DNA from 4 places in the Enterobacter dykesii genome. Region 4 is predicted to be linked to each of the others. Evidence: predicted binding sites of a transcription regulator. Region 4 holds the regulator's gene; each other region holds the start of a gene.

Region 1 (5,861 bases), 1.5 Mb from region 4:
CCTAAGTCTACCTGCTGGTCATCAATTTCGCCCGCTCTTTAAAAGCAATATGCTAAATTGCAGATTGTGCTTAGCACGTATCGTCTGTCGAACACCCTGGATAAGGAGACGTTGTGATGTCGACACCGCGCAAAATTCTTGCCGCAATTTTTGACATGGATGGATTGCTGATCGATTCCGAACCGCTGTGGGATCGCGCCGAACTGGATGTGATGGCCAGCCTGGGCGTGGATATCAGCCGCCGTAATGAACTTCCCGATACCCTGGGTCTGCGCATCGATATGGTGGTTGACCTGTGGTTTGCCCAACAGCCGTGGGTAGGGCCCAATCGCGATGAGGTGACCGCACGCATTATCAGCCGCGCCATTTCTCTGGTGGAAGAGAACAGGCCGCTGCTGCCCGGCGTACGCGAGGCTGTCGCGCTGTGTAAAGCCCAGGGGCTGAAGGTTGGCCTGGCCTCGGCTTCACCGCTGCATATGCTTGAAAAAGTGCTCACGATGTTTGAACTGCGCGACAGCTTCGACGCGCTGGCGTCCGCTGAAAAATTGCCTTACAGCAAGCCGCACCCGCAGGTCTATCTGGACTGTGCCGCAAAGCTTGGCCTGGATCCCCTCAACTGCGTTGCGCTGGAAGATTCCGTTAACGGTATGGTGGCGTCGAAGGCTGCACGGATGCGTTCCATTGTGGTGCCCGCTGAAGAAGGCCGTCACGATCCCCGGTTTGCTCTTGCCGACGTGAAGCTTAATTCACTGGCAGAACTCACGGCGCATCATCTGCAGGGCGGTTAACGCCCTTCTCTAGTTTGTGACAAACAGTTACACCGTCACCTCTTCCGCCTACTGTATAAAAACCCTATACTGTATGAATTGACAGTTTTGTGGGTTTTATCATGACGGCGGAAGGCCACCTGCTTTTTTCTATTGCGTGCGCAGTATTTGCCAAAAACGCTGAACTCACCCCCGTGCTGGCACAGGGGGACTGGTGGCATATTGTCCCTTCCGCCGTATTGACCTGTCTGCTGCCCGACATTGACCATCCTAAATCCTTTCTCGGACAACGCCTGAAGTGGGTGTCGAAACCCATCGCCCGCGCGTTCGGCCACCGGGGGTTTACGCACAGCCTGCTGGCCGTGTTTGGCCTGCTGACGCTTTTCTATTTAAAAGTGCCCGAAAGCTGGATAGTCCCCGCTGATGCCATCCAGGGGATGGTGCTGGGCTATTTAAGCCATATTCTCGCCGATATGCTGACGCCTGCGGGCGTGCCGCTGCTTTGGCCCTGCCGCTGGCGTTTCCGTTTTCCGATCCTCGCACCGCAGAAAGGCAACCAGCTTGAGCGCGTATTGTGCATGGCGCTGTTTGCTTACGCCGTCTGGATGCCGCAAACCTTGCCCGAAAACAGTGCAGTTCGCTGGTCATCCCAGATGATTAATTCGCTGCAATTTCAGTTCAATCGCTTTATTCATCACCAGATTGAACAGTAAACCGACAAAATTATCCCATTTGTCATAACCCATTCCATTTGGATATAAGCGCTGCATCACACTTCTGCTAACCTTCCGCCAACAGGATCGGTAAAAACCGACCCAATAATAAATCAGGAGAACGGGGATGAATTTTCCACTCATCGCGAACGTCGTTGTGTTCGTTGTATTGCTATTGCTTCTCGCGCAGGCGCGCCACAAGCAGTGGAGCCTGGCGAAAAAAGTGCTGGTTGGTCTGGCCATGGGTGTCGTATTTGGTCTGGCATTACAGGCAATTTATGGCTCCGATAATCCAGTTCTGAAAGATTCCATTCAGTGGTTCAACATCGTCGGTAACGGCTATGTTCAGCTGCTGCAGATGATCGTTATGCCGCTGGTGTTCGCCTCTATTCTGAGCGCCGTTGCTCGCCTGCATAACGCGACTCAGCTGGGAAAAATCAGCTTCCTGACCATTGGTACGCTGCTTTTCACCACGCTGATTGCCGCGCTGGTGGGTGTGCTGGTCACAAACCTGTTTGGCCTGACCGCAGAGGGTCTGGTTCAGGGTACCGCTGAAACGGCGCGTCTTACCGCGATTCAAACCAACTACGTTGGTAAAGTGGCTGACCTGACCGTGCCGCAGATGGTGCTCTCCTTCATTCCGAAGAACCCTTTTGCTGACCTGACCGGTGCGAGCCCAACCTCGATCATCAGCGTGGTTATCTTCGCCGCGTTCCTGGGCGTAGCGGCGCTGAAGCTGCTGAAAGACGACGCGCCAAAAGGCGAGCGCGTGCTGACCGCAATTGACACCCTGCAAAGCTGGGTAATGAAGCTGGTTCGTCTGGTCATGCAGCTCACCCCTTACGGCGTGCTGGCGCTGATGACCAAAGTGGTTGCCGGCTCTAACCTGCAGGACATCATTAAGCTGGGCAGCTTCGTTGTCGCCTCTTATCTGGGCCTGGGCATCATGTTCGTGGTGCACGGCATCCTGCTGGGCGTGAACGGCGTCAGCCCGCTGAAATACTTCCGTAAAGTCTGGCCGGTACTGACCTTTGCCTTCACCAGCCGTTCCAGCGCCGCGTCTATTCCGCTGAACGTTGAAGCGCAGACCCGTCGTCTGGGCGTGCCTGAATCCATCGCCAGCTTCTCTGCCTCCTTTGGTGCCACCATTGGTCAGAACGGCTGTGCGGGACTCTACCCGGCGATGCTGGCGGTGATGGTTGCCCCAACGGTTGGGATCAACCCGCTGGATCCGGTCTGGATCGCCACGCTGGTCGGAATTGTTACCATAAGCTCCGCAGGCGTTGCGGGCGTTGGTGGCGGCGCAACCTTTGCTGCGCTGATTGTTCTGCCTGCGCTGGGTCTGCCGGTGACGCTGGTCGCCCTGCTGATCTCCGTTGAGCCGCTGATCGACATGGGCCGTACCGCGCTGAACGTGAGCGGCTCCATGACCGCCGGTACGCTGACCAGCCAGTGGCTGAAGCAGACCGACAAAGCGATTCTGGAAAGTGAAGACGACGCCGAGCTGGCGCACCGTTAATCACTTTGAAATAAAAAAACCGCCTGATGGCGGTTTTTTTATGGCTGTTATTCTTCAACCTCTTCATCCTGGCGGATCTGCATCGCCCACCGCTGCGCCGATTCCGGCACCGTAAACGTGGGTGAACGACGGAAGTGTTCGCCGATCAGCACAAAGGCCACATATTTCCCCCGCAGCTGCCAGACATCGCGAAAGCCCTCCACTTTCAGGGCATGGTCAGGCGGCGCGGGCTCAACGCGGGGCACATAGCTAATAACCTGGCGGTTTTGTTGACGAAGAGGTTTCATAAGCGACTGGTTCACTAAAGCAAATTCTTGAAGCAGGAAAATTCTATGATAGCCGATCCTGCTGCCTTCCGTCGCGCCCCGAGTGGACGAGAAGGCTCCTTTCGTCAATGACGGCATGTGAAAACTCTTAGTTCGCGAGCCATCCCGCGACATTGTTCTATCCTTAATAGGGTTTTTAGCAATGGATAAAGGAGAAGCGTGCAATGTCGAACAAAGATAAAACACATCAATCACCGATTCATGGCACTGAAGAATCTCAACCGGGTATGGACTCTCTCGCCCCTGCTGACGGCTCTCACCGCCCCTCCCCTGGCCCTTCCGCACCGGGCGAACAGCCTACCGCACCGGGAAGCATGAAATCGCCGGACACGGGAAACGAGAAGCTGAAATCGCTTGAGCCACACCGTAAAGGCGGCGAAGGTTTTGCGCTCACCACCAATCAGGGCGTACGCATTGCTGACGATCAGAACTCCCTTCGCGCAGGCGCGCGCGGGCCAACCCTGCTGGAAGACTTTATCCTGCGGGAAAAAATCACCCATTTTGACCACGAGCGGATACCGGAACGCATCGTCCACGCGCGCGGCTCGGCTGCGCACGGCTACTTCCAGCCCTACAAGAGCCTGAAAGACATCACCAAAGCGGACTTCCTCTCCGACCCGGACAAAATCACTCCGGTATTTGTGCGCTTCTCCACCGTGCAGGGCGGCGCAGGGTCGGCGGACACGGTTCGAGATATCCGCGGCTTTGCCACCAAGTTTTATACCGAAGAGGGTATTTTCGATCTGGTGGGCAATAACACCCCGGTGTTCTTCATTCAGGATGCGCATAAATTTCCTGACTTTGTCCATGCGGTAAAACCGGAGCCCCACTGGGCCATACCGCAGGGACAAAGTGCGCACGACACCTTCTGGGACTATGTCTCCCTGCAGCCTGAAACCTTACACAACGTGATGTGGGCGATGTCAGACCGCGGCATTCCACGCAGCTACCGCACCATGGAAGGGTTTGGCATCCACACCTTCCGGATGATCAACACCGAGGGGAAAGCCACGTTTGTGCGCTTTCACTGGAAGCCGGTAGCGGGCAAAGCCTCGCTGGTGTGGGACGAGGCGCAGAAGCTGACCGGACGCGATCCGGACTTCCATCGCCGCGAGCTATGGGAGTCCATTGAAGCGGGCGACTTCCCGGAATACGAACTGGGTCTGCAGCTCATTCCGGAAGAGGACGAATTTAGGTTCGATTTCGACCTGCTTGACCCGACGAAGCTGATCCCGGAAGAGCTGGTGCCGGTTCAACTGGTGGGCAAAATGGTGCTCAACCGTAACCCGGATAACTTCTTTGCCGAAAACGAGCAGGCCGCGTTCCACCCGGGGCATATCGTGCCGGGGCTGGACTTCACCAACGATCCGCTCCTGCAGGGTCGCTTGTTCTCGTATACCGATACGCAGATCAGCCGTCTTGGCGGGCCGAACTTCCACGAAATCCCGATTAACCGCCCAACCTGCCCGTACCACAATTTCCAGCGCGACGGGATGCACCGTCAGGATATTGATACCAACCCGGCGAACTATGAGCCGAACTCCATCAACGATAACTGGCCGCGCGAAACGCCTCCGGCGCCGAAACGCGGTGGATTCGAATCGTACCAGGAGCGAATCGATGGCAACAAAATTCGCGAGCGCAGCCCGTCGTTCGGCGAGTATTACGCCCACCCTCGCCTGTTCTGGAACAGCCAGACGCCGATTGAGCAACAGCACATTATCGGCGGCTTCAGCTTTGAGCTGAGCAAAGTGGTGCGCACCTACATCCGCGAGCGGGTGGTCGATCAGCTGGCGCGCATTGATATTCAGCTCGCCCAGAGCGTTGCGGATAACCTGGGCATTACGCTGACCGACGAACAGCGCAACCTTGCCCCGCCGAAAGAGGTTAACGGCGTCAAGAAAGATCCGTCGCTGAGCCTGTATGCCGTGCCGGGTGGCTCGATTAAAGGCCGCGTGGTCGCCATTCTGCTGAACGACAAAACCCGCGCCAGCGACGTGCTGGGGATTATGCAGGCGCTGAAAACCCAGGGCGTGCATGCGAAACTGCTTTATTCCCGCATGGGGGAAGTGACCGCCGATGACGGCTCCGTGCTGCCGGTGGCGGCAACCTTTGCCGGGGCGCCATCGCTGACCGTCGATGCGGTGATTGTGCCATGCGGAGATATAGACAGCCTGCTGAGCAACGGTGACGCCGTCTATTATCTGCTGGAAGCCTACAAGCACCTGAAACCGATCGCGCTGTCCGGCGACGCGCGACGGTTTAAGCCGCAGCTGAAGGTGGCCGATCAGGGGGAGGACGGCATTGTCGAGGGCGATAACGTTGACGATGCATTTATGACGAAGCTGTTTGATTTGCTCGCCGCGCACCGCGTCTGGTCGCGCAGCAGTAAGATCGATCAGATTCCGGCGTAAAAAAAGCCGGGTGGCGCTTGCGCTTACCCGGCCTACATTTCTACTTTGCTTTGTCTTTAAAGATTCCCGAACGTCCCCAACCGATACCCACGCTCGGCAATCGCATACTTCAGCGATGCCGA
Region 2 (5,861 bases), 1.7 Mb from region 4:
TATCTACCGCGACATCAACCCAACGCCTGAGAACACCCGCCTCGCAGAAGAAATGGGGGCTGACATTATCGTCGCCACCGGTTTTGATGAGGGCGGGACGTTACCCGCAACGGTGCTTGGCACCTTTTCCATCGTGCCGCTGATTGCCGATGCCGTGAAGCACATTCCGGTGATGGCCGCGGGCGGCATTACCGACAATCGCACCGCCAGAGCGGCCCATGCATTGGGCGCGGAAGGCGTGTTTGCCGGGTCGGTCTTTATCAGCACGGAAGAAAGCCGCGTGCCGCAGGGGGTCAAAGAGAAAATCGTTGCCGCCAACGGTCTCGATTTGCTGCTTTTCCGCACCGTGCCCCACTACTACCGCGCTCTTCCCGGCAGGCTGGCGGAAAAACTGGCGGCGATGGATAAAGCAGGCGCAAGCAACGACGCGCTGGGCAAGGCGATGGGAGGATTGCGGGGCCTGCGCCTGGGCATGCTGGAAGATAACACCGATGAAGGCTATATCGCGCTCGGCACGGGGATTGGGAATATTCACAGCGTGAAAAGCGTGGCCGAGGTTGTGAATGCGTTAACGGTTGAGTAAGCACCCGGGGTCCTGGCCTGCACCAGGACGCCCAGGCTCATCAGGGAATAATCCGCGCGGCTCTCAGCTGCGCGAACAGGCGGAAAAACATCTCATCGGTGGCCTGCATTTGCGTGAAGCCCGCCCTGCGCAGCTTGCTCCCGTCACCAAACATGTCGTAATTCCAGCCAAAGACAAAATCGGCAAAATGCCCGTCGCTCAGCTGCAAAATATCCGCTTCCGCCAGCCGCTCTTCGGCAAGCTCGCGCCATACGCCGCGATAGTCGTTAAACAGCTGATGAAATGACAGCCTCACCGGCGGCGCAGAGTCCAGTTCAAACCAGCGTGCGATGCGCGGCCACAGCTCGCTCCAGCGCCAGATATCGCCATTATTGACGTTGAACGCCTGATTCTGTGCCGCCGGTGACGCGGCGGCCCATACCGTGGCCTCGGCCAGCAGCCCGGCGTCGGTATGGTCAACGATGCTGTGCCAGGCCTGTTCCGAACCGGGGAAACGCAGCGGTAAACCCTGCGCCCTGCACAGGGAGGCGTACAGGGCAATGCTCAGCGCAAGGTTCATGACATTGCCCGGTATCGGGCTCCCCACCACGCCCGGCCTGACGGCATTCCAGTGCCAGCCTTTCCCCCGCTGAAACTGGCTGAGCCACGCGAGTTGCGCGGCGTTAAATTCGGCACCCGGCACGCCGGGATCGCTTTCCCGCGCCGGGGTTTTAAACGGCCCCAGATGCGCACCATAAACTTTGTACCCCTGCATCAGGCTTACCGTCTGCAAAGGTGCCGTTTTTTCGAGGGTGCTGACCAGATTACGCAGCATGGTGACGTTCGGTTCAACCATGTCCGTCCAGTTCGCCGCGTTCGCCCAGGCGCTGTAAAAAATGTGGGTGACACCGTCCAGGGCGTCCAGCGCCCGCGCGGTATCCTGCGCATCCAGTAAATCGACGTTCACCATGGGAATGCCGTCCGGGTGGGTTACCGCGTGGCGACTGAGACCGATCACCTCCCACTGATGGTGCAGGAGCGTGTTGACCAGCTGTCTGCCGACAATGCCGCTGGCGCCCGCGACCAGGGCGACGTTGTGTTGCTGCATCTTATTCATGGTGTTTCTCCGAAAAGGTGACAGACGCAGTGTGATCTATTATTTTTTCTGGAGATACCCCCTGAAATCGATGGAACTTATAAGCAGAATCATTAAATGAATAATAAGCTCACCGCCATTTCTACCTTTCTACGCGTCGCTGAAGCGGGCTCGTTTTCGGCGGCCGCCCGGCAGACCGGTATTAAGCAGTCCGCCGTCAGTCAGCAGATCGCAGCACTTGAGGATGAGCTTGGCGTGGTGCTGCTGCACCGTACGACGCGTACGATGAAGCTGACCGAACAGGGTGAACGTTACCGGCGTGATATGCAGCTTGTGCTGGACGCTATGGGGGAAGCGGAGAGGCGTTTGCATCCTGCCGATCATCGCGTTCAGGGGCGCGTCCATGTCCAGTTACCGAGCGGCCTGGGGCAGATCATTTTGCCGCATCTGCTGGCGCTACAGCGTCTGCATCCCGAACTGCAGCTGATGATTTCCCTGGATGACCGCCTTGCCGATCTGGTGACGGAGGGCGTGGATGTCGCGATACGGCTGAGCAGTGAGCCTCCGCAGGCGCACGCGGCTCGCGTACTGGGGCGGATTGAAGCCGCGCTGTTTGCCGCTCCCGGTTTTCAGGCGGTACACGCCGTCAGCGAACTGACCACGCTGCCACACGTACGGTTCAGCGGTATTCCGCTGGATGCCCCCCTGCGCCTGATTTCTGACGAGGAAACGGTCGAGGTCAACGTGAATACCGTTTTCCGTGCCAACACCAGCGACGCGCTGCTGCAGGCGCTGGAATCCGGCATGGGTATCGGCGGCATGCAGCGACCGCTCGTGGCCGGGGCGCTGCAGGCGGGCACGCTGGTACCGGTGCTGCCCGACTGGCGGTTACCCGATCGCTTCCTCTATGCCGTCTATCCTGACGCCCGCTTTATTCCGCAGCGCGTCAGAAAGGTCGTCAGCGTAATAGAGCAGTTACTGCCTGAAATACTCAAGAAAAACTGATTGCTCCCCCTGAAATCACGTGCATTTTTTAACCGCCAGGAATAGAGTGTTTTTACCGTATCCTCCTCTTTCTGGAGCACTTATGCCGGATTACCGTTTTTTCCAAAAAGGCCCGAACCTGATTGCGATCGAGAGCGCAAACATCGATGCGGCCGCTCAGCTCATCGCTCAGGGGTTTGAAAAACAGTTTGAGGAGATTGGCGCCGCGGATGAAAAAGAGGCGCTTACCCGCCTTGCCGATATCCGTAAAAATAACGAGATCGATCGCCACAACTTCCTGGCCGGTGCGGGCCAAATGCCGTGGATCGGCGTGCTGACGGCTGCGGCAACCTGGTTGACGCAAAAGAAATAACGCAACCATCTTCTACTTCGCCACCGGCAAATCGGCGTACCGCGTCGTATAGGCCGGTGACAGCATCTCACGCTTCATCGCCCAGGATTTCTCAATACCCTGCCCGGCAAACCATATCTTCCCTTTGCCGGAATGATTTACGCTGTCCATCATCTCCATCAGCGCCGCGCTGTTGGCGCGCAGACGATTATCGTCAAACAAATTAAGCTGGGCGACGCCGCTGCTGAAAAAGTCCGCCAGCATGACCCCGGCTTTCATATAGCGATATCCGTCAAGCCATATACGCCCCAGCGCCTCCGTGGCGGCGCGGATGATATCCCGCGAATCATTGGTGGGCGTCATCAGGGTGACGGAAGCCTGATTGCCGTAATAAATTTCGTTGTCCGCGTGCGGGCTGGTGCGGACAAATACGCTGATAAAACGACAGTATTGATGCTCGCCGCGCAGTTTTTCCGCAGCGCGTTCCGCGTAGGCGCAAATGGCCTGGTGCATCTCCTCGTACTGCGTAATACGGTGTCCAAACGAACGGCTACAGATGATTTGCTGCTTCGTGGGGGTGAACTCCTCCAGATCAAGGCAGGGCTCACCGCGCAGCTCGCGGGCCGTACGTTCCAGCACTACGTTGAAATGTTTGCGGATGACCCAGGATGAGGCTTCTGCCAGCTCCAGCGCCGTGGTGATGCCCATAGCGTTGAGCTTTTTCGTGATGCGCCGCCCTACTCCCCACACCTCATCTACCGGAACCTTTTCCAGCAGCTTACGCTGCCGCTCGCGGCCTGAGAGATCGACCACGCCGCCTGTGCTGGCCCAGCGTTTCGCCGCATAGTTGGCCAGCTTCGCCAGCGTTTTGGTCGGGGCAATACCGACGCCAACGGTTAGGCCCGTATTTTTTAAGACCTGCGTGCGCATCTGGTGACCGAACGCTTCCAGCGACAGGCAGTGGCTGACCCCTGAAACGTTCACGAACGCCTCATCGATGGAGTAAATCTCTATTGCCGGGGCGAGATCGGTCAGCGTCTGCATCACCCGACTGCTGAGATCGGCATACAGCGCATAGTTCGAGCTAAATACGTAAACCTTTGACGTATATAGCTTTTCTTTGAATTTAAAATACGGCTCACCCATTTTTATGCCGAACTGCTTTGCCTCCCGCGACAGCGAAATAATGCAGCCGTCGTTATTGGAAACCACCACAATGGGCTTCCCCTGCAGATCGGGGCGGAAGACCCGCTCGCAGGAGGCGTAGAAGCTATTCACATCAACCAACGCGAACATGTTTATGCGTTTTGAGCGTGTGGGTGACGACGCCGAAGATCTGCAGCTCCTCTTCGGACTGAAAGGTAATCGGCTGATAGCGAGCATTATGCGGCAGAAGTCTCAGAACCGGGCGGGTCTGTAGCTCTTTCACCGTAAACTCACCGGCGACCGACGCCACGACGATATCCCCATGGTCGGCATTTAACGAACGATCGACCACCAGCAGATCTCCGTCGCCGATCCCCGCCCCAATCATGGAGTCTCCACTCACCTTGATAAAATAGGTCGCACTGGGGTGTCTTACTGCCAGCCGGTTAAGATCGAGACGATCTTCAACATAATCCTGCGCCGGGCTGGGGAAACCACAGGCAACGCGCTCTAAAAACAAAGGTAATTCAATGACTTGCTTTTGGTGATAAGAAAAGAGAGTGTCCATAATGCCTTTCTCGCCAAATACTGTATATAAATACAGTATTACGAATTATGGCCAGGGATCAAGGTCATTTCCGAAGGCGAACCCAAACGCCTTGAAGTGTCAGAAGATTTAAAACGCGCAAAGCCCGGAAGCACACTTACGGCTTTGCGCCTGTGCCGATCAGTCCATCAACGTATTCAATGTTTCCAGCGCGTCAGGCGGCAGCTGCAGCTCCCCCGCCGCGAGGTTTTGCCGCAGATGCGCCACGGAAGAGGTGCCAGGGATCAGCAGGATATTCGGTGAACGCTGCAGCAGCCATGCCAGCGCGACCTGCATTGGCGTGGCGCCCAGTGAATCCGCGACGGCCTGCAGCCCGGAAGATTGCAGTGGCGTAAAGCCTCCCAGTGGGAAGAACGGCACATACGCGATCCCCTGCTGCGCCAGCAGATCCACCAGCGCGTCATCCCCCCGGTTCACAATATTGTACATGTTCTGCACGCACACCACCGGGACCATCTTCTGGGCTTCCGCAACCTGGGTGGCCGTGACGTTGCTCAGGCCAATATGACGCACCAGCCCCTGCTGCTGTAATTCGGCCAGGGTGGAGAGTGGTTCAGCAATCGACCCTTCCGCCGGCCCGTGTGCGCTGAACATGATCCTGAGATTCACCACGTCCAGCACGTCCAGCTGTAGATTACGCAGGTTGTCATGCACCGCCTGCGTCAGTTCCTGCGCGGAAAAGGCCGGTAGCCAGGCGCCTTTGTCGTTGCGACGGGCGCCAATCTTGGTGACGAGCGTCAGATCGTCCCGGTAAGGGTGAAGCGCCTCGCGGATCAGCTGGTTAGTGACATGAGGACCATAAAAATCACTGGTATCAATGTGGTTCACCCCGGCCGCCACCGCTTCGCGCAGCACGTCCAGCGCGGCCTGCTTATCCTTCGGTGGGCCAAAAACGCCCGGTCCGGCGAGCTGCATCGCACCGTAGCCCAGTCGTTTAACCGTCCGCGTCCCGAGCGCGTACGTCCCGCTTTTATCAATGCTGCTCATGTTAACCTTCCTCATAAAAATGATCCGGATTTACAACAGGTTCCTCACCGGAGCCCTTAGTTAAGCGCGAGTTAAATTAAAGTTTAAATTCTATACGACGATAGTATTGGTGTACCTCTGCATCCTT
Region 3 (5,861 bases), 1.2 Mb from region 4:
AGTGAGCTGTTCGCCGGTGAACGCTCCGTCACCGCTGATCACGCCCACTTCACGCAGCTGTTTACCGATCCAGAGCGGGCAAAGCGGCAGCGTTTCCTGGTCACCGGTGTAGCGCACGGCTTCGCGGATTAAGCCCGGCCACGCGTCAGCCGCAGGGGTTGGTAGCGCAAAACGTTCAGCAACGGCCATCACCCACTGGCACCACTGCGCCATATCGTCGGCGTCAGCAATCTGGATGTTGTCTTCGTATTCGCTATACACCGCCTGCTCAGCGAGTTCCGGCTCCATTTCCTGGAAGTCCGCCAGCGATTCGCGGTCGCCCGTCAGCACGACGGTCAGCGACAGCGGCATAGACGGAACGGAGACAGGCAGAGGACGAGACTCATCGTAGCCCACCCAGTCGAAACGCTGCTGGTGGACGATGGTTTTCAGACGCATCCACAGCAGCGGCTGCGAGAGCAGGGTACGCAGTGAGATGATGAGAACACCGCCATTTGCGCGATGTACCAGCCCCGGCTGCAGCGAAAGCTCGCCGTTAAACTGGCGCAGACAACCAAAGAGCTGTTCCGCCTCGACCCAGTTAGCGGTAATCACTTCGCCTTTAACGGCAAAACGGCCATCGGCCTGCGCCGCCGGTTCGAAAGTGACATCATGTCCTGTAATACGATACTGGCCGCCAAAAACTGCGTTCGCTTCCGGCTTCAGCTGGCGCACGGCATCTCCGAGCAGCGTCAGGTACTCCGCTTCTTCCGGGGCCTTGAGCAGCATGAAGGGCGCGGTTGCCCATGGGCTTAACACCTGCTCCAGCGCATAATGCAAACGAGGCTGCGTATCGCTAAGGATGAATTCGTGTTCTTTTGCGAGTTCGGGCTGTGCAAACAGTTCCTGGTAACTTTCGGTATCCGGAACAAGGTCACGCCATGCAAGTTTCGTAATGGTCAAAGTTGATGTTTTTTAGTCAGATGTAAAAGCGTGGAGTATACCGTAAGCGGGGGGCTGTACCCAAGCAGGATTGGGTATTTCGGCAGGGCGATTGGCTGCATTCACTCACAGGATATGATTTCTTTTCAGCAGATTGCTAAAAAACTGATATTCTGAACAGAGTTACGTGGTAACACTGAGATCGCAATGAAATATCAACAACTGGAAAATCTCGAAAGCGGCTGGAAATGGAAGTACCTGGTCAAAAAGCACCGTGAAGGGGAGCTGATCACCTGCTACGTCGAAGCCAGCGCTGCGCAAGAAGCCGTGGATATTTTGCTGACCCTCGAAAATGAACCGGTACAGGTTAACGGCTGGATTGAGAAACACATCAATCCTGCACTGTTAAACCGGATGAAGCAAACTATCCGTGCGCGACGCAAACGGCATTTTAATGCTGAGCATCAGCACACTCGCAAAAAATCAATCGACCTGGAATTTGTTGTCTGGCAGCGACTGGCCGGGCTGGCACAACGACGGGGCAAAACGCTGTCGGAAACCATCGTGCAGCTGATTGAGGATGCAGAACATAAAGAGAAATACGCCAACCAGATGTCGACACTGAAGAACGACCTTCAGGCGCTGTTGGGTAAAAAGTAGATTTGTTTACTTTTCTTCAGACAATAAAAAACCCCGCATTGCGGGGTTTTTTTATAAGACGATAACTTATGCCGCTGGCTGAGTTACAACGTCTTTGATGCCTTTAACTTCGATCTCTACGCGACGATCTGGAGCCAGGCAGTCGATCAGTGCAGCGCGAGCTTTCACGTTGTCACAGGTGTTGCCAGTAACTGGGTTAGATTCGCCCATACCACGTGGGGAGATCTTGTTAGCTGGGATACCTTTAGAGATCAGGTAATCAACAACAGACTGAGCACGTTTCTCAGACAGTTTCTGGTTGTAAGCGTCAGAACCGATACGGTCGGTGAAGCCCAGAACCACTACGGAACCGTCTTTAGGATCCAGGTTGCTCAGCTGGGTATACAGCTGATCCAGTGCCTGCTGGCCTTCTGGTTTCAGAGTCGCTTTGTTGAAGTTGAACAGAACGTCAGACTTCAGAGTGAAGTGCTTGGTCTGTACTTCTGGAGCTGGAGCCGGCGCTGGAGCAACAACTGGTGCTGCTTCTTCCTGCTGGCCGAAACGGTAGGAAACACCTACGCTCAGCATGCCGTTGTCTGGACGAACACCAACGGTGTTGCCGTCGCCGATGTTGTTAACCCACTGGTATTCCAGACGGGTAGCGATGTCACGGGTCATAGCCCACTCAACGCCACCAGCGAATACTGGGGAAACACCGGTGTCATGGTTGTCACCAGAGATGTTGTTGCTGGAGTCTGCACGCCATACCATGCCGCCCAGACGGGTGTACACGTCCAGATCGTCAGTGATTGGGTAGCCCAGTTTAGCGGTCAGTTGAACGCCCTGTGCTTTGAAAGCGCCGTTGATGGTGTCGCCTTTGTATGGCATACGACCTAACCAGTCGTAACCCATTTCAAAACCAACATACGGGTTAACCTGATAGCCACCGAACGCACCTGCACCAAGCTGGCTCTCGTGAGTAGGGCCATCATTGTTCAGGCTGCTGTTGTACCAGCCGGTGTCGTGGAACTGAGACCAGCCCAGTTTACCACCTGCATACCAGGTATTATCTTTCGGAGCGGCCTGCGCTACGGTAGCGAAGCCAGCCAGTGCCACTGCAATCGCGATAGCTGTCTTTTTCATTTTTTGCGCCTCGTTATCATCCAAAATTCGCCATGAAAGTCTCAGGAGAGAATCACGGTTAAATCCTTCACCGGGGGGCGTGGTCAAATATAAATCTACCGATATCTTCGGCTTAGGCCGAGCACCCCTGGCGATGTAAAGTCTACAACGTAGCTGAAAACTTACAAGTGTGAAGTCCGTCAGGCATATGAAAAAAAAAGTTCCGTATACCGATTATTTAACATTTTTCGAACGAATTTTGTGCAATAAAATTAAGGAGAACCGCACCAGACAAGCCTTGCCGCAATTTTCAGACCGGGAACTTTAATGCCATCTTGTGGTCAAAAAAAATTCCAGGAAAAATCTTAATTTCACTCAATGATACAAATTTGAGTGAATTTTTAGCCCAGAAAGTTGTCCTCTGCGGTAAGAATCCGATCGAACCGGACGCATAATGAACCCGATTGCATTCCCTTCTTCAGCTGCTTCAGTCAGACGGAAATGTTCCTCTTCCGTCAATTCTTCCGGTAACCATCCAATCACCACGCTGTAATTTCCGGTGCGTAACGCGCGGATCATCGACTCAACGGTATCGCACGGCGGAAGCTGGTTAATTTGCATCACCTTAGTTAGAGGAAGGCCTGCGGACTGAACCCACTCACGGCTCAGTTTTTGCTGAGGCGTGAGCCAGAGCTGCCAGCGCGATTGCTGACCAAGCTGTTGCAATAACGGCAACAACAGAAGTTGCGTCAACAGGGACTGGTCTTCACGATAAACCACTTCACTGATAAGCCCCGTGGAAACACGCTCGACGGAATTCTGCGCGACATTGCCTGCGGTAGAAGAGAGAGAGGTTGAGCGATTTGCATAGCCTGAAGTGTGCATATTCATTCCAGCCCTGTAGTTACTGTATGGATATACAGTAACCCCTGTATGCATAAAGATCAACCTCATTTTCGGAAAGCGACTCGCAAAATTCATTCAATGTTGATGTCCCTCGAAAAATCATCTTGCTCATCGGCGATAAGTTGCCTATTTTCCTGCTAACGGATCCGCTAGTAAGAAATTTCGTTGTTACTTTATGATTTTGAAGGGAAATATCATGAAAAAGATATCTTATGAACGGATTTATAAATCCCAGGAATACCTCTCCCCGTTGGGCGAAATTCATCACCGGGCTCTGTTTGGAGGCTATACCCTGGCGGTAGATGATGCGGTGTTTGCCATGGTGTCAGACGGCGAACTTTATCTTCGCGCCTGTGAGGAGAGTGCGAAATACTGTGTAAAAAATGCCTCCTCTTTTTTGACGTTGATGAAGCGAGGCCGCCCGGTGCTGCTCAACTACTATCGTGTGGATGACGGATTATGGCAGGACAGGGAGCGGTTGCTTCAGCTCTCCTCGTTTGCGCTTAGTGCGGCAAGAAAAGAGCGCTATCAGCGCCATCAACGAAACCGCTTAAAGGATCTGCCAAACCTGACCTTTCAGCTTGAAGTCTTGCTCTTTGAAGCAGGCATCACTAATGAGGAAACGCTGCGTGCGCTGGGTGCCAGAGCGAGCTGGCTAAAGATGCGGGCAAAAAACAAAGCGCTCAGTATTAAGGTTCTCTTTGCGCTGGAAGGGGCTATCGAGGGGCTGCATGAGGCGGCACTCCCGGCAGGCATTCGCCGGGAGCTGACGGAGTGGTTTAATGCGCTACCTGAGCCACAGGAGAATCACTCCTCCAGGTAGCGATTTGCTGTTGCAGCCGGCAAATTTCAGGCAGCAGAGCGATAAGCAGGCCTATCTGCTGAAGTACCAGCGGCGCTTTGCTGTCGTTTCCAGGGTCAAGATGCGCAATGCGTTGAGCCAGTTCATCCAGCGCCTGTTGAACGCGCGGCTCATCGGCCGGTCGGTGATGAAGCGCGTCATCGACATAACAGACGGCGTCATCGAGCAGATTGAGAATACCCGGGTTGGTGAGTTTCTCGCGGTGGGCACCGAGCGTCGAAATATAGCTGGTGAACGTATGGTTCAGGCAGAGCAGGCGGAACGCCGTCTCACGAATCTCTGCCGTAGCGCGAGGCTCCGTTGACATATTAGAGACAACGGAGGCCAGTTCTGCGTCACTGTTATGCGCGTCGCGACGGGCTATCCGGTAAGCCAGGCGGTTATCGCGCCCCTGGTGGTACTGCTCCAGGATTGCGTCAAGATATCGACAGTTGGCGTTCATCGCCCTGTCTACCACGCGCGGCAAATTGCGGAAACGCCAGTCCGGCCAGATAAAGCTGACCGCGGCCCAGGCAATCGCACAGCCAATCAGGGTATCGATCACGCGGGGCAGGGCAACTTCAAACCCTTCACCCAGCAGGTTAAAGCAGAGCAGCACCAGCAGCGTGATGAACATGGTGGCATGGGCGTACTGCACGTTGCGAAACGCGAAGAACAACACGCCGGTGATTACAATCAGGATCAGTTGACCTTCAACGGAGGGCACAAAATAGAGCACCGGAAGGCCGATCGCGACGCCGACCAGCGTGCCGATAATGCGCAGCGCAAGACGGTGTCGGGTGGCGTTATAGTTCGGCTGGCAGACGAACAGGCTGGTCAGCAGGATCCAGTAGCCGTGGTGCAGCCCGGTTATCTGGATAAAGGCATACCCCACGCACAGCACCAGCGACATTCTCACCGCGTGGCGAAAGAGTGCCGACTCCGGCGTAAAGTTGCGGCTCAGCCGTAGCCACATATCGCTAACGCTGTGCACGCTGTCATCAGCAAGCTGATTTTCCACCTCACTGCCCGGCAGCGCCATCGCCTGTTCGGACTCGATTGTCGCCAGCTGAGCATCAATTGCCCGCAGGTTATTCAGCAGAAAGCCCAGCGCTTTGATGTGCTCCGGTGACGTTCCGCTGGCCTGAACGCGGTCGAGCGCCGCATCAAGGTGGCTGAATACGCGTTCAAAGCGGGGGTCATGCTGATAGGGCGTGCGCAGCAGAATGGAACGAGAGAGCTGCTGGCACGCCTGAGACTGCATGGACAGCAGGCGCTGGAAGCGGAACATCACGTCGCTATAGCGGAACTTCTCGCGCAGGGCAGCATACTGAACGTGCGAGGAGCTGGCACGTTCGTGAATATCCTGGGCGGCAAAATAGTAGTGTAAGGTCCTTCGTGTTCCGCGCTGACCGCGATCGCCGCGCAGACG
Region 4 (5,861 bases):
CGCGCTGTCTATCTGTATCGCGGGCGGTTCGATTGTGGTCTCTCACGTTAACGACGCGGGCTTCTGGCTGTTCGGTAAATTTACCGGCGCCACCGAAGCGCAAACCCTGAAAACCTGGACGCTGATGGAAACCATCCTCGGCACGACGGGTGCGATTGTCGGGATGATTGCTTTCACACTGCTGAGCTGAATGCGGTGATTTAACAAGGCTCAAAAATAAGGCCCGGTAGCGTTAACGCTTACCGGGCCTTTATATTATGCAGAATGCCAGGCCGGGTCAGGTGAAACCACCACCCGGCTTTTTCACATCACTCGCCCTGCGTCGCACTCTCGATCGTCAAGCGAACGTCCGAGGTGATCAGTTCGGCCAGCATCTGGTACACCTTCAGGGTCTCTTCCGGCTCGGCATCGCCCGTATCGCTGATGTAGCCTTCGTCACGCAGCGTCAGGACCAGAGAGCTGAAGACCGCTTTGTCGAAGAACTCAGGGGCGTTAATGCCATGCAGAACGGACAGGCGCTGTGCCAGCGTCCGGCTCTCTTTCTCCAGCGTACCGCGGTTGATAGACGGGTTCGCACTCAGCAGCCAGAACGTAATGGCGTAGCGCTGCAGCGTTTCGCGCGCGCCGGCCGCCAGCAGTTGCAGGGTTCGGGAACGCGACGGATTGATGTGCAGCTCGTCATTTGAGACGGTGATCAGTCCCTGACGACGCAGCTCTTCCGTCAGTTTGTCCAGTTCGCCCGCCAGCTCGTCTTTGCTCCAGCGCAGGAACAGCTCCGCTTTCAGCATCGGATAGAGCGTCTCAACGTGACGCAATAGCTCCTGACGCGAAATACGGCGATGCTGGGTGATGATAGCCGCCATGAGCGACGGCAGCATCAGCATATGGGTGATGTTGTTGCGGTAGTAGGTCATCAGCACTGCCTGCTCGCGCGGCAGAATGATGATGTCGCCGATCGTGTCCTTTTCGACTTCAAACTTGTTCATCTGCAGCGCGTGATCGATAAGCTCACTGGCGGTAGCAGAAGGCACGGTTGAATCAACGGAATACGGCACGTTGCGCATCATGTCCAGATAGCAATCCAGCTGCTCCGTGAGCTGTTCGCGGGTCAGAGAACGCTGACGCGAAGCCAGAAGCGCCGTACAGCACAGGTTCATGGCGTTAGCCGCACCGGCGTTGTTAATGCGCACCATCAGCTCGGACGCGATGCCGTTGACCGTTGGCGTCAGCCAGGCCGGACGAATCGCTTCGATAGGATCGATGGATTCGCGCCACTCGGGAACGTGATGGTTCAGATACGTCATCAGCGGCATCGGTTCGCCGAAGTTCACGTAGCCCTGACCGAGATTGCGTAGCTTGCTCAAGCCGCGCAGCATCTGCGGCAGGCTCTCTTTCTCTTTGGTCGCACCGCGCAGCTCTTTGGCGTACGTGCCCACTTCCATCACGTGCTCATAGCCAATGTAGATTGGCACCAGCGTGATTGGACGGGTTCCTCCGCGCAGCATCGCCTGAATGGTCATCGACAGCGTGCCGGTCTTCGGATCGAGCAGGCGTCCGGTACGGGAACGACCGCCCTCCACGAAGTACTCAACGGAATAGCCGCGGCTGAACAGCTCGCCCAGATATTCGCGGAACACGGTGGAGTAGAGCTTGTTGCCCTTGAAGGTGCGACGGATAAAGAACGCGCCCAGGCGGCGGAAAATCGGACCTGCTGGCCAGAAATTCAGGTTGATACCGGCAGCAATATGCGGCGGTACCAGCCCCTGGTGATAGAGCACGTAGGAAAGAAGCAGGTAGTCCATGTGGCTGCGGTGGCAGGGAACATAGACAATCTCATGGCCATCGTGCGCCAGCTGGCGTACGCGCTCGGCGTTATGAACGTTGATGCCCTGATACAGGCGGTTCCAGGTAAAGCCGAGAATACGATCCGACAGGCGAATCATCTCGTAAGAGAAGTTCGCTGCAATCTCTTCCATCAGCGCAATGGCGTTCTGCTGGGCTTTCTCATGCGATATTTTCTTGCTGCGCGCTTCGTCTTCAACGGCGCGGGCAATCGCTTTGGAGGCCAGCAGCTTGTTGAACAGATCCTGACGCGCCGGGAGACGCGGCCCTACGGCAGCCAGGCGCTGGCGGGCGAAGTGCATACGCGCCACGCGCGCCAGTTTTTGCGCGATGATCTTGTCGGTACCGTGCTCGTCCGCCATTCGACGCAGCGAAACGGAAGGGGAGAAACGCACAAAGCTGTCGCGTCCCAGCCAGGAGACCGCGAAGAACTTCTGGATGCCGTTAAGCATGCGCAGCGGCGGGTTCTCTTCACCTTTTTCACGGCCCGGACGACGACCAAACATCACCGATACCGGCACCATCTGCACATCCAGATCGGGGTTGCTGCGGTGCAGGTCAAGATAGTCGTGGAACAGCTTGATGGACTCTTCTTTTGGCGTGTAGTAGGTAAACACGCGCGGTCCACCGTGAATGAAGACGTAGCGCGGCAGCAGCGTACCGTCAACTTCAAGCGGTTCAAGCGGGTCCGGTAAGTCATGCGCCAGACACTGGGCGCGAAGCGTCAGTAAGTCTGCCTTCGAGTTATAAGGCAAAACATACATAATAGGACGCGAGGTATCGAGCCCCAATTCCAGCGCGGGTTCTGCTGGGATAGACTTGCTTTTTACCAGGATGCTTAATGGTAAATTAAGTAATTTGTAGTAAATTCGTGGCCAGCCGGACATAAACGATGTAAAGCCTCTGGTTAATAATGCAATTGCGGCGCAAGGATAACAGAAAGCGCGCAAAATTTCTGTTGTTACCCGTCATACTTCAGGCTGTAGCGAAACGCGCTACAGTTCCTGTTACTGACGCTTTTTTTCATAAAAGGTTCTTTTAATGGCCAATAATACCACTGGGTTAACGCGTATCATCAAAGCTGCCGGCTATTCATGGAAAGGTTTCCGTGCCGCATGGGCCAACGAGGCCGCCTTTCGCCAGGAGGGCGTCGCCGCTATCATCGCGGTGATCGTCGCCTGTTTCCTTGATGTTGATGCTATTACCCGCGTACTTCTTATCGGTTCCGTACTTCTGGTGATGATAGTGGAAATTCTTAATAGCGCTATTGAGGCCGTTGTCGATCGCATTGGTTCAGATTTCCACGAGCTTTCTGGCCGCGCAAAAGACATGGGCTCTGCTGCCGTGTTGCTGGCGATTATCACTGCCGTTATCACCTGGGTCACGCTGCTTTGGTCACATTTCCGATGAGCCTCGAGGAATAATTAAGTCCCTGGTTTTTTGTGCAGTTTTTGGTTCCAAAATCGCCTTTGACTGTATATACTCACAGCATAACTGTATATACACCCAGGGGGCGGAATGAAAGCGTTAACGACCAGGCAGCAAGAGGTGTTTGATCTCATCCGGGATCATATCGGCCAGACGGGTATGCCACCGACGCGTGCGGAAATCGCGCAGCGTCTGGGTTTCCGTTCTCCAAATGCTGCCGAAGAACACCTGAAAGCGCTGGCGCGTAAAGGCGTGATTGAGATTGTTTCAGGCGCGTCACGCGGTATCCGCCTGCTGGTGGAAGAAGAGACGGGCATTCCGCTGATAGGCCGTGTTGCCGCCGGTGAGCCTTTACTGGCACAGCAGCATATTGAAGGCCACTACCAGGTCGATCCTGGCATGTTCAAACCGAGTGCTGATTTCCTGCTGCGCGTTAGCGGTATGTCGATGAAAGACATCGGTATTCTTGATGGCGATCTGCTTGCGGTGCACAAAACGCAAGATGTTCGTAACGGCCAGGTGGTTGTCGCGCGCATAGATGATGAAGTCACCGTAAAGCGTCTGAAAAAACAGGGGAACACCGTTCAGCTGCTGCCTGAAAACAACGAGTTCTCCCCGATTGTGGTCGATCTTCGCGAACATAACTTCTCTATCGAAGGACTGGCGGTTGGGGTCATTCGCAACGGTGAATGGCTGTAACCTCTTCCTGACAGGCTATGGCGCCGCTGTAGCCTGCTTCATTCCACACTTCCGGTATTTTTCATGTCACTGCTGACGGCATCAGATAAGGCATTGTGGCGTCTTGCTCTGCCGATGATTTTCTCCAATATCACCGTGCCCTTGCTGGGTCTGGTCGATACTGCCGTTATTGGTCATCTTGATTCGCCTGTTTATCTTGGCGGCGTGGCGATTGGCGCGACGGCAACCAGTTTCCTGTTTATGCTGCTGCTCTTTTTGCGCATGAGCACCACCGGGCTCACGGCACAGGCTTATGGTGCAAAAGATCCGCTGCGCCTGGCGCGCGCGCTGGTCCAGCCGCTGATTCTTGCGCTTGGTGCGGGAGCATTAATCATTGTATTGCGTGCGCCCCTGATCGACCTTGCGCTCCATGTTGTCGGCGGCAGCGAGGCGGTACTGGCTCAGGCGCGCCGTTTCCTTGAAATCCGCTGGCTCAGCGCGCCCGCCTCGCTGGCAAACCTGGTTCTGCTGGGTTGGCTACTGGGCGTGCAGTACGCCCGTGCGCCAGTGATTTTGCTGGTAGTAGGCAACCTTCTCAACATTGTGCTGGATGTCTGGCTGGTAATGGGCCTGCATATGAACGTGCGGGGCGCGGCGCTGGCGACGGCAATTGCCGAATATGGGACCTTTATCATTGGCTTGTGGATGGTCTGGCGCGTGCTGGTGATGCGCGGGATCTCCCTGGCGCTGCTCAAAACCGCATGGCGCGGCAATATCCGTAAGCTGCTGGCGCTTAACCGAGATATCATGCTGCGCTCGCTGCTGCTTCAGCTCTGCTTTGGCGCGCTGACGGTTTTCGGGGCCCGACTGGGCCCAGAAATTGTCGCGGTCAATGCGGTATTGATGACGCTGCTTACCTTTACCGCCTACGCGCTGGATGGCTTTGCCTATGCGGTAGAAGCGCATTCGGGCCAGGCGTACGGCGCGCGCGAAAGCGGGCAACTGCGGGACGTCTGGCGGGCAGCCTGCCGCCAGTCAGGGCTGGTGGCGCTGGCGTTCGGCCTGGTTTACGCCTGCTTTGGTGAGCAGATTGTTGCATTGCTGACGTCTATCCCTGCGCTACGCGAACTGGCGAGTCACTATCTCATCTGGCAAGTCATCTTACCGGTGGTCGGCGTCTGGTGTTATCTGCTGGACGGCATGTTTATTGGGGCGACGCGCGGAGCTGAAATGCGTAACAGCATGGCTGTTGCGGCCGTGGGGTTCGGCCTGACGCTGCTGACGCTTCCCTGGCTGGGTAATCACGGTTTGTGGCTGGCCCTGGCCGTTTTCCTCTCGCTGCGTGGGTTATCGCTGGCTTTTATCTGGCGGCGCCACTGGCAGAACAATACCTGGCTCCCCTCGCGGCACGATATATCGTAACGGTTAAAGATTCCGAATATGAAATCAACTGCCGAGTCCTTAACTACAATAATTATCACGTCCAGCAGAAAAGAACGTAACGGACGTTACGACCCGACGCTTAACTAAGAGGACACGATGATGAATAAAGACGAAATCGGCGGCAACTGGAAGCAGTTCAAAGGTAAAGCGAAAGAACAGTGGGGTAAGCTGACTGATGACGATATGACCGTCATTGAAGGTAAACGCGATCAGCTTGTCGGTAAAATCCAGGAGCGTTACGGCTACGCGAAAGACCAGGCGGAAAAAGAAGTGGGCGACTGGGAAAAACGCAACGACTACCGCTGGTAACCGGGCTATACCCGCAAGTACAAGGAAGTACACCCTGAGGGCGGCCATGAGCCGCCTTTTCTTTTGCCGTTAACGCGGTTTTTTCTTCACAAGAATAGAGTGGTCGTGCTGACACGCGTCCTGATGACGACAGGCTTCCACTTCCACGCAGGCAGAACACA

Evidence for each region. The regulator LexA, encoded in region 4, represses DNA repair genes until DNA is damaged. The targets are predictions, from matches to a motif close to TNCTGTATGTACATACAGNA.
Region 1: F0320_RS08600 (metal-dependent hydrolase) is a predicted target of LexA. The motif match lies at 856-875, and genes of this name have one in related genera.
Region 2: umuD (translesion error-prone DNA polymerase V autoproteolytic subunit) is a predicted target of LexA. The motif match lies at 4,727-4,746, and genes of this name have one in related genera.
Region 3: sulA (SOS-induced cell division inhibitor SulA) is a predicted target of LexA. The motif match lies at 3,588-3,607, and genes of this name have one in related genera.

What each region holds. Positions count from the first base shown of each region.
Region 1 is NZ_CP126604.1:1,799,410-1,805,270, reverse strand. Features, by position in the region: gene hxpB (hexitol phosphatase HxpB) at 117-788, shown strand; gene F0320_RS08600 (metal-dependent hydrolase) at 890-1,480, shown strand; gene F0320_RS08595 (L-cystine transporter) at 1,608-2,999, shown strand; gene cedA (cell division activator CedA) at 3,047-3,286, opposite strand; gene katE (catalase HPII) at 3,490-5,739, shown strand; gene chbG (chitin disaccharide deacetylase) at 5,796-5,861, opposite strand, start outside.
Region 2 is NZ_CP126604.1:1,988,464-1,994,324, reverse strand. Features, by position in the region: gene F0320_RS09645 (NAD(P)H-dependent flavin oxidoreductase) at 1-583, shown strand, start outside; gene F0320_RS09640 (SDR family oxidoreductase) at 624-1,679, opposite strand; gene F0320_RS09635 (LysR family transcriptional regulator) at 1,776-2,663, shown strand; gene F0320_RS09630 (hypothetical protein) at 2,746-3,015, shown strand; gene umuC (translesion error-prone DNA polymerase V subunit UmuC) at 3,028-4,290, opposite strand; gene umuD (translesion error-prone DNA polymerase V autoproteolytic subunit) at 4,274-4,708, opposite strand; gene F0320_RS09615 (aldo/keto reductase family oxidoreductase) at 4,868-5,734, opposite strand.
Region 3 is NZ_CP126604.1:1,536,507-1,542,367, forward strand. Features, by position in the region: gene F0320_RS07175 (AAA family ATPase) at 1-942, opposite strand, end outside; gene matP (macrodomain Ter protein MatP) at 1,129-1,581, shown strand; gene ompA (porin OmpA) at 1,648-2,703, opposite strand; gene sulA (SOS-induced cell division inhibitor SulA) at 3,058-3,567, opposite strand; gene F0320_RS07195 (TfoX/Sxy family DNA transformation protein) at 3,785-4,411, shown strand; gene yccS (YccS family putative transporter) at 4,368-5,861, opposite strand, start outside.
Region 4 is NZ_CP126604.1:295,889-301,749, forward strand. Features, by position in the region: gene gntU (gluconate transporter) at 1-190, shown strand, start outside; gene plsB (glycerol-3-phosphate 1-O-acyltransferase PlsB) at 309-2,729, opposite strand; gene F0320_RS01355 (diacylglycerol kinase) at 2,884-3,252, shown strand; gene lexA (transcriptional repressor LexA) at 3,361-3,969, shown strand; gene dinF (MATE family efflux transporter DinF) at 4,033-5,370, shown strand; gene F0320_RS01370 (CsbD family protein) at 5,491-5,700, shown strand; gene zur (zinc uptake transcriptional repressor Zur) at 5,770-5,861, opposite strand, start outside.